Regions from separate parts of the Clostridium sp. HMP27 genome, predicted to be linked through region 4. Evidence: riboswitches for the same ligand, from Rfam matches in the RefSeq annotation. Region 4 holds a riboswitch; each other region holds the start of a gene.
The links. Region 4 has a riboswitch for cobalamin ahead of cbiQ (cobalt ECF transporter T component CbiQ). Riboswitches for the same ligand answer to the same signal wherever they lie in the genome.

Region 1 (3,202 bases), on a different contig from region 4:
GACTCGAACTCGTTTTACCACCGTGAAATGGTGGTGTCTTATCCGCTTGACCAAGGGGCCTTATTTTAGTAAATTCATGGAGCTTGCAATAGGAATCGAACCCCCAACCTGCTGATTACAAGTCAGCTGCTCTACCGTTGAGCCATGCCAGCATAATTATGGCGACCCAGAAGGGACTCGAACCCTCGACCTCCGGCGTGACAGGCCGGCACTCTAACCAACTGAGCCACTGGGCCGCAGTATCATGGTGGGAACAACAGGGATCGAACCTGTGACCCTCTGCTTGTAAGGCAGATGCTCTCCCAGCTGAGCTATGCTCCCATAAATACTTGCGTGTCGTTTAAGACAATTATTATTATATAAGCTGATATGACTTTTGTCAATAAAAAAATTAAACTTTTTTATATTTTTATAGAAACTTTCGCCAAAGCGAAATTTCTTCCTTCAGCAGTATGCATGAAGATACTTTTAATATTGAATATAAGTATGAGATTTACATTGTAGAAAACATTGAACAAGCATTAGAGCTTCTTTGTGTATCAAATCGTTTTCCTAAATGTAAATCTCATACGTGAGGTTCAGTATTAGAAAACGTCGTAATTTAATCTTCTCTAATATCTACAAAAAATTCAGTGTTATGTATACTTGCCTCTTCTAGCGTATGCATATCATTCATTATACATAAAGCAGATTCTATTACTAAAAACTCTATAGGACATCCTGAACCTTCTCCTAACCTCATATCTAAACCTAAATTTGCCTTAAGACCTATTTCATTCATTACACAAGTTGCACCTGGTTCTACTGGGATATGAGACGGAAACATAAAATCTTTTACATTGGGATTTAACTTATAAGCACACAATGCAGCTGCTGAAGATATAACCCCATCTATTACAATGGGTACTCTATTTTTGGCTGCACCTAGAAAGCATCCACATAATCCTGCTATATCAAAACCACCTACTTTTGATAAAACATCTATAGCATCACTTTTATCAGGATTATTTAATTCAATAGCCCTTTTTATTACATTTTTTTTGTTCACAAATTGTTCCTCTGTAAGCCCAGCACCTTTACCTACTATTAAATCAGAATCTATTCCAGATAGTACGCTTATAACTGCCGCACTAGTGGCAGTATTACCCATTCCTGCCTCTCCAGTACCAAATAAATCATATCCCTCACTTACATATTTATCTACCATTTCTATTCCTACTTCAATGGCTCTTATAGCTTCTTCTCTTGACATAGCCGCTTCTTTTGCCATGTTTTTAGTTCCATAAGCTATTTTTTTATTTATTATCTTAGGGTTATTAAAGTTTGCATTCACACCTATATCTACTACGCATACATCTGCTTTAGCATAATTAGATAAGACACCTATACCTGTAACACCTTTAGTATAATTATCTGTAATAATAGCTGTAAGCTCCTGAGGGCATGCACTAACTCCTTCTACTAACACTCCATTATCAGCACTCATAACTATAGTTATTTTTTTATTTATTTTATTCTTTACTTTCCCAGTAATACCAGATATCTTTATAGCCATTTTTTCTAATTCTCCTAAACTTCCTATAGGTTTACTAAGGCTGTCCATTCTCTTCCAAGCATCTTTTATCGCCTCATCATTAGCTGGTGCAATACTTTGCAATGTTTCTTTTAATAATTCCATTTCCCATTCCTCCTAAAATTTAAAAATAATAATTTACTTTTTATAATACTAATAGCACTTATTTTCAAGATCTTAACTCTTACTGCATTTTTAATATCAAGTGATTCATAGATTCAGGTGGCATATACTGGATAAAAACAAATAAGAATCATCCCAAATCAACAGGGAGATTCTTATTTTAAATATGTAATACTTATTAATATAATGGTTTAAATAACTTAAATATGTTATATCATTAAAAAATAAAATCCCTTGCAAAAGCAAGGGAATACATATACAAAGTAAGCTTATATCTTCCCTCCGAAGCATTGTAGCAATGTATTTCAGGCAGTTCTCCTGGCTTAAGTTTCTTCCTCCTCCCTCCTTCCTAGAAATATCTAGTGGATAAATGGGATTTGTCAACTCTTACAGTAGCGGGGGCTGCAGTGGCTTCTCACCACTTTCTCTTTTAAACTATATCAGCACCTAAAATAATCATATTAAATTTTTACTAACTATGCATGATTTATAGAAATTTATAATTTCATTATAAATCAGCTCATCTCAAGTTATCAGGATACTTCATGATAAAATTATAGTACAACCCTTCGTTAATTACAATGTATTTTAATGGTTATTAATTCATGCTTAATTCTTGCTTCCTGATTTTTTTAAAATTTCTCCTATTTGTTCATTAGTAAATTTATAGCTTGTATTGCAAAAGTGACACTTTAATTCCTCAGTTTTATTTTCATTATATAATTCAGTAAGGTCTTTTTCTCCTATGCTCATAAATACTCTTTCTACCTTGTCTCTTGTACAATCACACTGATATTTTGGAGTCATATTATCTAATATTTTTAAATCCATATCTTCAAATATAAACTGAAGTATTTCTTCAATACTCATTCCTTGTACTATATAATCAGTTACAGATTTCATATCCTGAAGCCTATAAGTGACTAAATCAGCGGCTAATTCATTTGCTCCTGGCATCATTTGAATAATAAATCCACCTGCCGCTTTAATACTTAAATCAGTATCTACAAGAACTCCAAGTCCAACAGCAGAAGGAGTCTGCTCGGAAACTGTAAAATAATACGCAAGATCATCCCCTACTTCTCCTGAATAAATAGGTATCTGTCCAACATAAGGCTCTCTAAGTCCCATATCCTTTATAACGGTAACCTTACCATTTATGCCTATAGCTCCTCCAACATCAAGTTTTCCTTTGCTATTTGCAGGTAAATCAACCTTAGGGTTCCCTATATATCCTTTTACGCTTGCATCAGAATAAGCAGTAACAAGAACACCCTTTGCCTCCCCGCCTCCAGATATTTGAATAGTTAAAGAATCCTTCTCTGATTTTAACATTGCACCCATTAATGTTCCTGCAGTAAGCATTCTTCCTAGTGCAGCAGCTGCTGTAGGAGCACATTCATGAATTTTTACTCCTTCATTCACAAGTTCTGTTGTAATAGCTGCAATAATTCTTATGTCACCATTACTTGCAATTGCTCTAACTAATTTATCACTCATTTTATT
Region 2 (3,202 bases), on a different contig from region 4:
TGGTCCAATAGACAGCATTATTATTGAGCAAAGAAACTTGCCAAATTTATTTCCTACTTTATTTGTAAATTTTTCTGTACTTCCCCCACATAAAGCCACTGCTATTATTCCTAATAGCGGCAAACTTATACAAGTAAGTAAAAAACCTATCATAGTAAATATCCACTTGTCTCCTGATATAAATCCAAGTGTTGGTGGAAATATTAAATTACCTGCTCCAAAAAACATAGAAAACAGTGCAAAACCTGTGATAATTATGTTTTTAGTATTTTTATTAATATTCATAAAAAGCCCCCCTGTTTTGAAATAAAAAAACCTCTCATCCAAACAAGGTACGAAAGGCATATTCCTGTTTTGTGGTATTTATTACCGCGAAACTTTTGTATACTTGTATAAAGTTTATACCGTCTAAATTTATATTATTTTATAGAAAAAGCACTCATTAAGCAAATATAAAACTTTTGTTAAGACAAGTTTACCTTTACTTATATAAAACTTACTACCCTTTTCTTCTTTTTTCTACATTCTTCTTGCTTCCATATGTAATCTTTTACACCCAGTAATTTTATATGCATTTAAATAGCTTTATAATTTAATAGTTTTAAGTGAATATGTTTTATAATTTTTAAGCTTATCCTTATATTTTGATAAAATACTTAAATTTACGTCCTTTTCATATATTATTCCTAGAGCATCTCCACTATGAGCTCCAATTATTCCATATCCATTTAATTCGTCACATATATTAAGTATAGTAGGAAGTATCTCATAGGACAGTCTTTTTTCATTTCTTATAATGCTTTGAGTAGAACAATGAGCAATTTTTTTTATATCACGAGACTGAATTCCATCCTTTAAAATAGGAATTAAATCATCTATATTGCTAAGAGGAGGCAATTTTTTATTGTTAAACTCAATAGTATTTATTGTTTTATTTCCCTCAAATACCAATATATCAAACTCCAAATATTTTCCTAGCTCCTCAGTATACATTCCATTTTTATAGTCAAATATACAAAGTTCTTTAAATATTATGCTATCTGTAGGCTCTATGGCTATACAATTTCTAATAAGCTCCTCCTGATTAAAAGGCTTTTTAAATAATTTAATTAGGGAGTGATAAAGTGCGCATAAATCTGCTGTACTGCTAGCAAATCCTTTTCCTCTTGTTATAGAGGATTTAATAAGAATATCTAGAGTATGTATATATTGCTCCTCTCCCCATTCTACAAGTATATTATTTAAAAACTTAGAGGATTTGCTATATCTATTTTTAACATGTGGAGATTCACTTTCCCATACTTTTACTTCGGTGAAAAGATTTATAGGACATGAACATAATACATCTATCCCATTATATCTTCCTTGAACTATTTCTCCAATACTGCCTGGATAAATGGTTGTCGCTTCCATAATATATACTCCTTTTACTAGTCATCAATTTTAAGTTACCAGAACTTCAAAATGCGAGTTTTTAATTAATGTTAATTTTATCAACGTAAAAAAATAAATGCAAGTACACATCTCAATTTAAATTAATAATTATCAAAAAACTTTCTATGAAAACATATTCATGAATTTAATTCTGTTATCTTGACATATAATATTATAAATGTTAAACTCAATTCGGGTTATAATAAAATTAAATTTATATGGAAATACTACATAAAACAAAGTCAAAATTGTAGGTTTTACATAACTTTTAGTCATATATTATGATATAATTTAATACATAAAATTTATAGGTTCCAAATGGATTAAATGGGAAAGAAGTTAAATACTTCTGCGGTCCCGCCACTGTAAAGATGAGTATATTAGCATTATGCCACTCAATCGGGGAAGGCGTTAATATGCAATGAATCTAAGCCAGGATACCTGCCTGTAAACACAGCTCATTTAGCTTACGTGGATAAGCTAATGGTAGTCCTTTAAAAGAACTCCATTATCTTAATAAGATAATGGTTTTTTATTTATACATATCATTAAGGAGGAACTTTTAAATGTACACTAAGTTCAAAAAATTGTCCGTAGTAATTTTAACCTTTATTTTAGCATTTTCCTTTGTTGGATGTAATAGCAATAAAAATAACACTAAGGGTACTAAAGAAAATGCTAATGTAGAAAAAAAAGGAGAAACTAAATATCCTTTAACGATTAAAGATTCATCCGGTAGAAACGTAACTATAGAGAAAGAACCACAAAAGATAATATCTGTAGGTCCAAATATTACTGAAACAATATACTATTTAGGTAAAATGGATAAATTAATAGGAAGAACGGATTTCTGTGACTTTCCTAAGGATGTAAAGTCTGTGCAATCCATAGGTACTCTCCAGCAGCCTAATATAGAAAAAATTGTAGACTTGAAACCTGATTTGGTTATAGGCTCAACTCATTTTCCAAAGGAAACACTTGAAAAGCTTGAAGCTTTAGGAGTAAAAGTAGTGGTTCTTTATGGAAAGGAAGATTTCGAAGGTGCTTATAACACCATTGAAAAATTAGGTGAAGTTTTAAATGCTAATGATAAAGCTTTTGAAGTGGTAAGTAATATGAAGAAAAAAGTTGAAGATGTTAAAGTCAAGGTTGCAGGAAAAGAAACTCCATCAGTTTACTACGTTATAGATTTTGGTCCATATGGAGATTTTACTGCTGGATCAGATACATTCATAGATAAAATGATAACTATGGCTGGTGGTAACAATATAGCTAAGGATGCTGTTAACTGGAAATATAGTGTAGAAAAAGTATTAGAAAAAAACCCAGATATGCTTATATGTCCCGTATATTTCGATTACAAGAAAAGACTTCAAGAAGCTAAAGGCTATAAAGATTTAGATGCTATTAAAAAAGGAAATTTATTTGAAATAGATAATAACATGCTTGATAGACAGGGACCAAGACTAGCTGATGGACTTGAAGCTATGGCAAAAATTGTTCACCCTGAAGCGTTTAAATAGTCTTTAATTACCTAATGGGGGGATTTTAATGTCTTTTGACAAAAAAAGGATTTACTATAGAACATTACTTTTAGTAACTATAGCTATTTTACTGGTGCTAATAATACTATCTAGCACTTTAGGTGTCGCTAATATAACTTTTATTCAAACTATGAAAATACTTTTATCTAAAATCCCTTTTATTGGTGCCTTTATAGATTTAAGTAATGTTTCTAACACTCAGGTTCTTATCATAACAAATATAA
Region 3 (3,202 bases), on a different contig from region 4:
CTTCATCTAATGACTTACGATTTAGTCTTACAAAATTACTAAAATCGTTGCCCTCATTTGAAAATGGCGTTTCTTTAAGATTAAGTGCTGCCTTTGTAATTTCATAATCTTTATCTTCATCAATTTCATCTCCAGGTGAATTAACAAGTTTTAAATACTGCTTAGAAGCCCCTTCCCTACTATTCCCTAAGATATTTAATATAAAATTAGCATTGATACCTGAATTTATGTTGTTTTTATAAAAATAATGACTGCTCCAAGGATAATCCTCTAAACTATCACATATATCAGCCTTTATTGGATTTCTATGTATATACCTTAAAAGCCATACTAAATAAGCATTGTTATCAACTAACTTACTCTTATATCTACTATCAAATGCGTGACCAGTCCTATTTAATATACCTTTTATATATTTTCCTAGTAAATTGTCCAAATAAAACATTATTTCATTTATTGGAGATTTATTAGTTTTCATAAGTAAATGATAATGGTTATCCATAATTACATAAGCTAAAATCTCATAGTCAAACTTGATATTATATTTTTTCAAGCATCTTAAGATAAATGATTTTACATTATCATCTTGAAATATGTATTCTTTGTTGTTTCCTCGCTGATAAATATGATATATTGCTCCTTCATAGATAATTCTATTCTTTCTTGACATATGCTTTCACTCCTGTAAATGGTTTATCTAAACTATTCACACTTTTATAAAAAATATACATAAAATCAGAAATTCTATAAAGTATCATTAATTTAATCAGCTAAAAATTGTCACTTGCCACTTGCCACGTGGGTGGCACTATTATTTTGATTTTATACTAGTTGATACCTTTATGGCAAGTGGTAAGTTGAACTATCTTAATTTAAGAGAGATTTAGCTTAATAAGTGTAATTTAGGTTGCATTAAAAATAATTTATTTCTATTAATAACCTGAAGATTTTACAGCTAAGGGAACCCCTACAAGGTTCCCTTTAATAAAATAATTGAATTTTATATAGCTTAAATCTCAACTTGCCACTTGTCACGTGGGTGGCACTAGGCACTAATGTGTACCCTCTATTACTTCTATGTTATGATTTTCAAAAATTTGTTTTATTTCATGAGCCCTATTAGCCGTGCACTTTTTAATAATACAAACCGCTAAATGAATTCTTTTAACACCTGATTCTTGAAGTTTTTTTGCAGTCTTTAATAAATTTTCATCAGAATTTTTGGAACAAGCATCACATGTAGCAAATGCCATCATTTCCAAATCCTCATCCTTTTCATAAATACTAAAAGCCTTATTTCTATTATTATAAGCCTTAAAACATCCCATGGTTGAGCATGTACCATTTGTGTTTTCACATGCTATAATAGCTATTTTCATATATTATTCTCCTCTTTTCTCATTATTGTAAAGTCATAAAACAAATAACCCTTCAACGTTTAGTTAAAGGGCTGTCTATCCAAAATGCATATAAGTCATTTTAATCTTCCTCCCCCTATTACTCGTAGAGTTTTTGGCAATATAAAACAGGCAGGTGTTCTGACTCGAGCGTCAACATTTTTTCAGCCTTCCCAGTTTCCCAGTGGCATATTGAAAAAACTATTCTCTTACAGCGGCGAGACCGTGCGGGACTTTCACCCAGCTTCTCTTTTAATCAACAGATAAAAATCTATTGAACCCATTTTATAAACTACTAATTTAGTATACTTATTGTACTATAAATCCTGCTTATATGGCAAGTGTTAACTCATTCCATATAAACTTATATAAGAAATTTTTATTTGTAAAATAATGGACCTATTTTATCAACACGATTTGTCCAAATACCTCCAGTATAGTTATGCGGTAGATTTTTCAAGTCTTCGGCAGTATCAAATCCTTCAGAAAATTCCCCGCTGCCGCCTACAACAATTACACGAGTATTTACACTATCCATTCGATTTAGAAATCGGCCTCCCCATCCCCATAGAATAGGAGCGTATTTTAATGGTATATGCAATTCAGTATTTCTACAGGCCTTTGGAACATACCCTGTCCACCCTATAGCAATATAAGAAATCAGTGATTTTTTCAGCGTTGCCTTTGACATAACTCGAAGATTAGGTAACTCTTTCTGTAGTAAAGCAATAGGTTTGTCTCCTCCATATACAGCCAATTTATTTAAACTTTCTTTGGGTAGCTTAGAAAGATATTGAACAAGCTGCTGCCCATCTTCTGTTTTATCAGTTTTAATATGAATCAAAAAAGAACCTTCTGGGAATTTAGTAAGAACATCATCTAATGAAGGCATAAGTCCTGTTCCTTTACCTCGAAAAGGAAATGTCTTCCCTCCATCCGCAGTGTAGTTATACCCAACGTCAAGTAATCTCAAATCGTCCATTGTATAATCTTTTATAAGGCCTTTGCCATCAGTTCTATATTCTAGTGTCCAATCATGAAAAACAGCAAATTTCCCATCCTTGGTTGGCTGAACATCAAGTTCAACTATATCAGCTCCATATTTAAAAGCTGATTCCATAGAAGAAATTGTATTTTCTAAAAAAGGATGTTCAGGCTTATGAATGCGCTGAGCTGTATTGGTTTCATTGGTTATTCCCTCCATACTAAAGGTTTGTGCAAGCCCACGATGTGCAAGTATAGTTGGTTTTCCTGTTCGCTGTTTTGTAAACAGAGAGCTGTTATTCACGTAGACAAATGCAAATAATATTATAAAAAATATTGCGGATCTTTTCTTTATTATCTTTTTAAATTTGTCCATTTTCCCCCCATAGTTCATAAATTAAGTGCCATCTACTTGCTAACTTGCCACTTGCCACGTGGGTGGCACTAATCAACCTAATCATCTATAATACTCAAAAACTTCTTCAAGCGCTCATTGCCTGTATTTTCAAAAACCTGCTCTGGTGTACCAACTTCAACAATTGACCCATTTTCCATGAATACAACCTTATGAGCTGCATCTCTTGCAAAACTCATTTTATGAGTTACTACTACCATAGTCATTCCTTCTTTAGAAAGATCTTTCATTACCTTTAGGACCTCAGCTGCCAGCTCTGGATCTAATGCAGAAGTAGGCTCATCAAATAACAAAACTTCAGGTTCCATTGCCATGGCACGGGCAATAGCTACTCTTTGCTGCTGGCCACCTGAAAGTTCACAGGGATACTGATCTTTTTTCTCTAAAAGTCCAACCTTTTGTAAAA
Region 4 (3,202 bases):
TTTAAATTCTTTTTATTGATGATTGTACCACGGTAAACGATTTTTCCATGTTCCGGTGTAAATACACCATTTACATTCAAGAAAAATGTAGATTTCCCAGATCCATTGGAACCAATTACAGCAATTTTCTCACCTTCATATATATCCATACTTACGCCGTTTAATGCAGGTTTTCCATTTCCATAAGTGTAGTGCATATCTTCAATTTTTAATATTATTTTTCTCATTATTGTTCCTTTCTATCTTGTAAAGCTCCATAGTAAAATCAAAAAAATTACAAATCCTACTGCTCCGACAATCTGTATTGTTTCTACCGGTTTATCTTCCCTCCAAAATATAAGATCTCCATCATAGCATCTAGCCTCCATAGCATTATAATAATTAGCTGCCTTTTTCAGCGAAATAACTAGCATATTACTTGCAATGCTTCCAAATGTGTAGCAGGAAGTTTTAAAATCACAATAGCCATGGCGAGATTCTACTGAATTTTTCATTTTAATATGAACATCCATTAAAATGAAAATGTAACGGTAAATGATATCCATCAGCTCTATAATAATCTTCGGTACATGCGCCTTCCTAAACACATAAATAATCTCAGATGATGGAGTGGATAGTGTCATCATCTGCAATGCACTTACAGCTGCAAAAACCTTCATAATCAGAAAAATCACTTCCTTAAGTTTTGCCTGAGATGTAAACACATAGAAAAAACCAAGATTTATATTATACTCACCAATTGGCTGTTTTGAAAAATCGATGGCAATACTAAAGGTACCGACAATGATAAACGCCATTGGAATTGCCAGCATAGATAAATATTCATGTATTGAAATTTTTCCTTTTACAATGCTCAGATAGGACATTGAAATAATAACTGCGACTGATACATATGGATTGTCCAATGCTATGCAAAGAATCAGTAGGCCAATAGAAAGGCATACTTTAAAAGTTGGATTCCAATGTCTAATTTTAGAAGCATGAGCATAAAAATCAATTAAAAATCCCTCACCATGCTTATGTCCAATTCTATGGCTATGCTTATGAGTGTTATCCCCTTTAGTGTAAACATCACGATATTTAAATTTAAATAAAAAAATACCCATCACAAACATAACACACAAAATAATAATTTTTTCCATTTAACACCTCTCTGAAATTTTAGCCTTGTCCGCTTTAGAAACACCAAAACAATCGAATTTTTACCATACTTTCAAATCCATTCTAAACTTCCACTAACTTGTATTAAAATAAAAAAGTCTTCTTAACTCAATAGTTAAGAAGACAAAAAGATCATCACGATTATCAAAACGCATCGCAAACACCCCCTATCCTTCGTAGAGTTAATTGTGTATTATTATAGGCAGGTATTCTGACTTAAGTATCATCGCCTTTATAACCTTCCCAGTTTCCCAGTGGTATTATATAAAGACTCCTCTTTTACAGCGGCGAGACCGTGCAGGATTTTCACCTGACTTCCCTTTTAATTCATAACCTATAACTATATATCAATTTTAACTTTAATATACACCATATTATGGTTTAAATCAAGTATAAAAAAATAATTATAGGCACCTTACTATCTTTTAATGATATATTTTTTTGAATTTTCTAATTTGATATATTACACAATTTCTAATATTAGCCTCTGACAGAAAAGAGCATCTATAGATTTGATTTAAACAAATCTATAGATGCTCCACTATTACGCATTTTGCTCTTCTATATTTTTAACCCCAATATTAAAGAATCTCCAATTGCCATCTTCTTCTTCATAGCCTTTACAATATATACATCCTTCTTTAAAATCATAACCAACTTTATTAAGTTCTTCATGATTTTCACGAGTATTTCTTACATCATTTAAATCCTCAACTTTTATCTTTAACATATTCCCTTTATTAGTTTTTACTAATGCTTCAAATTGTGGGAGCGTTCCCTCTTCTTTAATGGAGTATATATCAACTATTTTTAAATTCATACCCTCTTCTATAGTTAACTTATCTTTATACCTTCCCCAGCCTTCAGCTAATGTGGTATAATCTCCTATTTTAAAAATACTTTCCCCTATCATACATGATTTAACCTTGTCCATAACCATCTGTAATCCCCCCTGCAAATTAATTTTGATGTAATATCATTATACAACCATTGTTAAATAATCGTCAATGGTTTTGTTTGAATTTTCTTAATATTAACATTAAGTTTAAAATTCAAACCCATTTTGAGTTTAATATTATTATATTTTAGAAATGTTAATTTAAGAATCAAAAATATATTTTTTATAATATTACTTATAACAATACAAAAACACACATGATATTTTATAACATGTGTGTTTTTATAAATTGATATTGCATTATAGTCCATTTTTTTCTTCCATCATAGTCTTTACCTTCATAAGTCTTGTTAAGTTACTTCTTTCATTTTCATCAAGTTTCATGCGTATATATTTAATGGTTTCATGCAAATCAGGTATAGTTCTGTATTCTAGAGCATTAACCCTTCTTCTAGTCTTTTCTATTTCGTCTGCCATAAGCTGACATGACTTTTCTACTTCTGCAAGCTCTAACAGCTTAGGAAGTATAGAATATAACTTTTCTATAGCTCCATCTAACTCTGCAGATGTATTTGCAAAACCATAAGGATATATACTGCCTTCTTGATTTTCCATTTTTCGCTTAAATTTCATTACAGGTACATTAACACTCATAATATTTCTTTTAGTTACTTCTAAAGAAATACTTTCCATAGGATAGGCTATTGCTTCTTCAAGGAATTCTGAAGACATAACAGCTCTTGCCATTACAAAATTCTTTAATGATTTTTGCAATTCTTCTTCTACACTTTTCCTTAGTTCGTTATTATATTTTATAAGGTCTATAAATCTCCTCATAAGCTCATCTTGCTTATCTTTTAAAAGTTTATGTCCTCTGGTTGCTGTTACCAATCTCTTTTTTAATGTGGTGAGCTCCATTCTAGTAGGATTGACATTTAATCTCATAAGTTATCATTCCTCTATTCTTCAATCTTATTTTCTTGCTTTGGTAGATATTTTTCAAGATATTCATCTCTAATTCTCTTAAGCTCACCTTTTGGAAGTATGGATAGCAGCTTCCATCCTAGATCTAATGTTTCTTCTATTGTTCTATTTGTATTAAATCCTTGAGATACATATTCCTTTTCAAATCCATCTGCAAAT

Region 1: another riboswitch for cobalamin. It lies ahead of cobT (nicotinate-nucleotide--dimethylbenzimidazole phosphoribosyltransferase); the one in region 4 lies ahead of cbiQ (cobalt ECF transporter T component CbiQ).
Region 2: another riboswitch for cobalamin. It lies ahead of DP68_RS12215 (ABC transporter substrate-binding protein); the one in region 4 lies ahead of cbiQ (cobalt ECF transporter T component CbiQ).
Region 3: another riboswitch for cobalamin. It lies ahead of DP68_RS03405 (CGGC domain-containing protein); the one in region 4 lies ahead of cbiQ (cobalt ECF transporter T component CbiQ).

Annotation. Positions count from the first base shown of each region.
Region 1 covers NZ_JMFY01000011.1:51,268-54,469, reverse strand. Annotated here, with positions in the region: tRNA gene DP68_RS05420 (tRNA-Thr) at 78-152, opposite strand; tRNA gene DP68_RS05415 (tRNA-Asp) at 160-236, opposite strand; tRNA gene DP68_RS05410 (tRNA-Val) at 246-321, opposite strand; gene cobT (nicotinate-nucleotide--dimethylbenzimidazole phosphoribosyltransferase) at 602-1,678, opposite strand; cobalamin riboswitch at 1,987-2,162, opposite strand; gene hslO (Hsp33 family molecular chaperone HslO) at 2,306-3,196, opposite strand.
Region 2 covers NZ_JMFY01000022.1:98,090-101,291, reverse strand. Annotated here, with positions in the region: gene brnQ (branched-chain amino acid transport system II carrier protein) at 1-285, opposite strand, end outside; gene DP68_RS12220 (kinase) at 586-1,413, opposite strand; cobalamin riboswitch at 1,727-1,898, shown strand; gene DP68_RS12215 (ABC transporter substrate-binding protein) at 2,001-2,957, shown strand; gene DP68_RS12210 (iron chelate uptake ABC transporter family permease subunit) at 2,986-3,202, shown strand, end outside.
Region 3 covers NZ_JMFY01000006.1:18,961-22,162, reverse strand. Annotated here, with positions in the region: gene DP68_RS03410 (transposase) at 1-670, opposite strand, end outside; gene DP68_RS03405 (CGGC domain-containing protein) at 1,053-1,379, opposite strand; cobalamin riboswitch at 1,511-1,696, opposite strand; gene DP68_RS03400 (glycerophosphodiester phosphodiesterase family protein) at 1,777-2,757, opposite strand; gene DP68_RS03395 (amino acid ABC transporter ATP-binding protein) at 2,835-3,202, opposite strand, start outside.
Region 4 covers NZ_JMFY01000018.1:62,386-65,587, forward strand. Annotated here, with positions in the region: gene DP68_RS09460 (energy-coupling factor ABC transporter ATP-binding protein) at 1-227, opposite strand, end outside; gene cbiQ (cobalt ECF transporter T component CbiQ) at 240-1,142, opposite strand; cobalamin riboswitch at 1,345-1,514, opposite strand; gene DP68_RS09470 (hypothetical protein) at 1,706-2,101, opposite strand; gene DP68_RS09480 (V-type ATP synthase subunit D) at 2,360-3,004, opposite strand; gene DP68_RS09485 (V-type ATP synthase subunit B) at 3,019-3,202, opposite strand, start outside.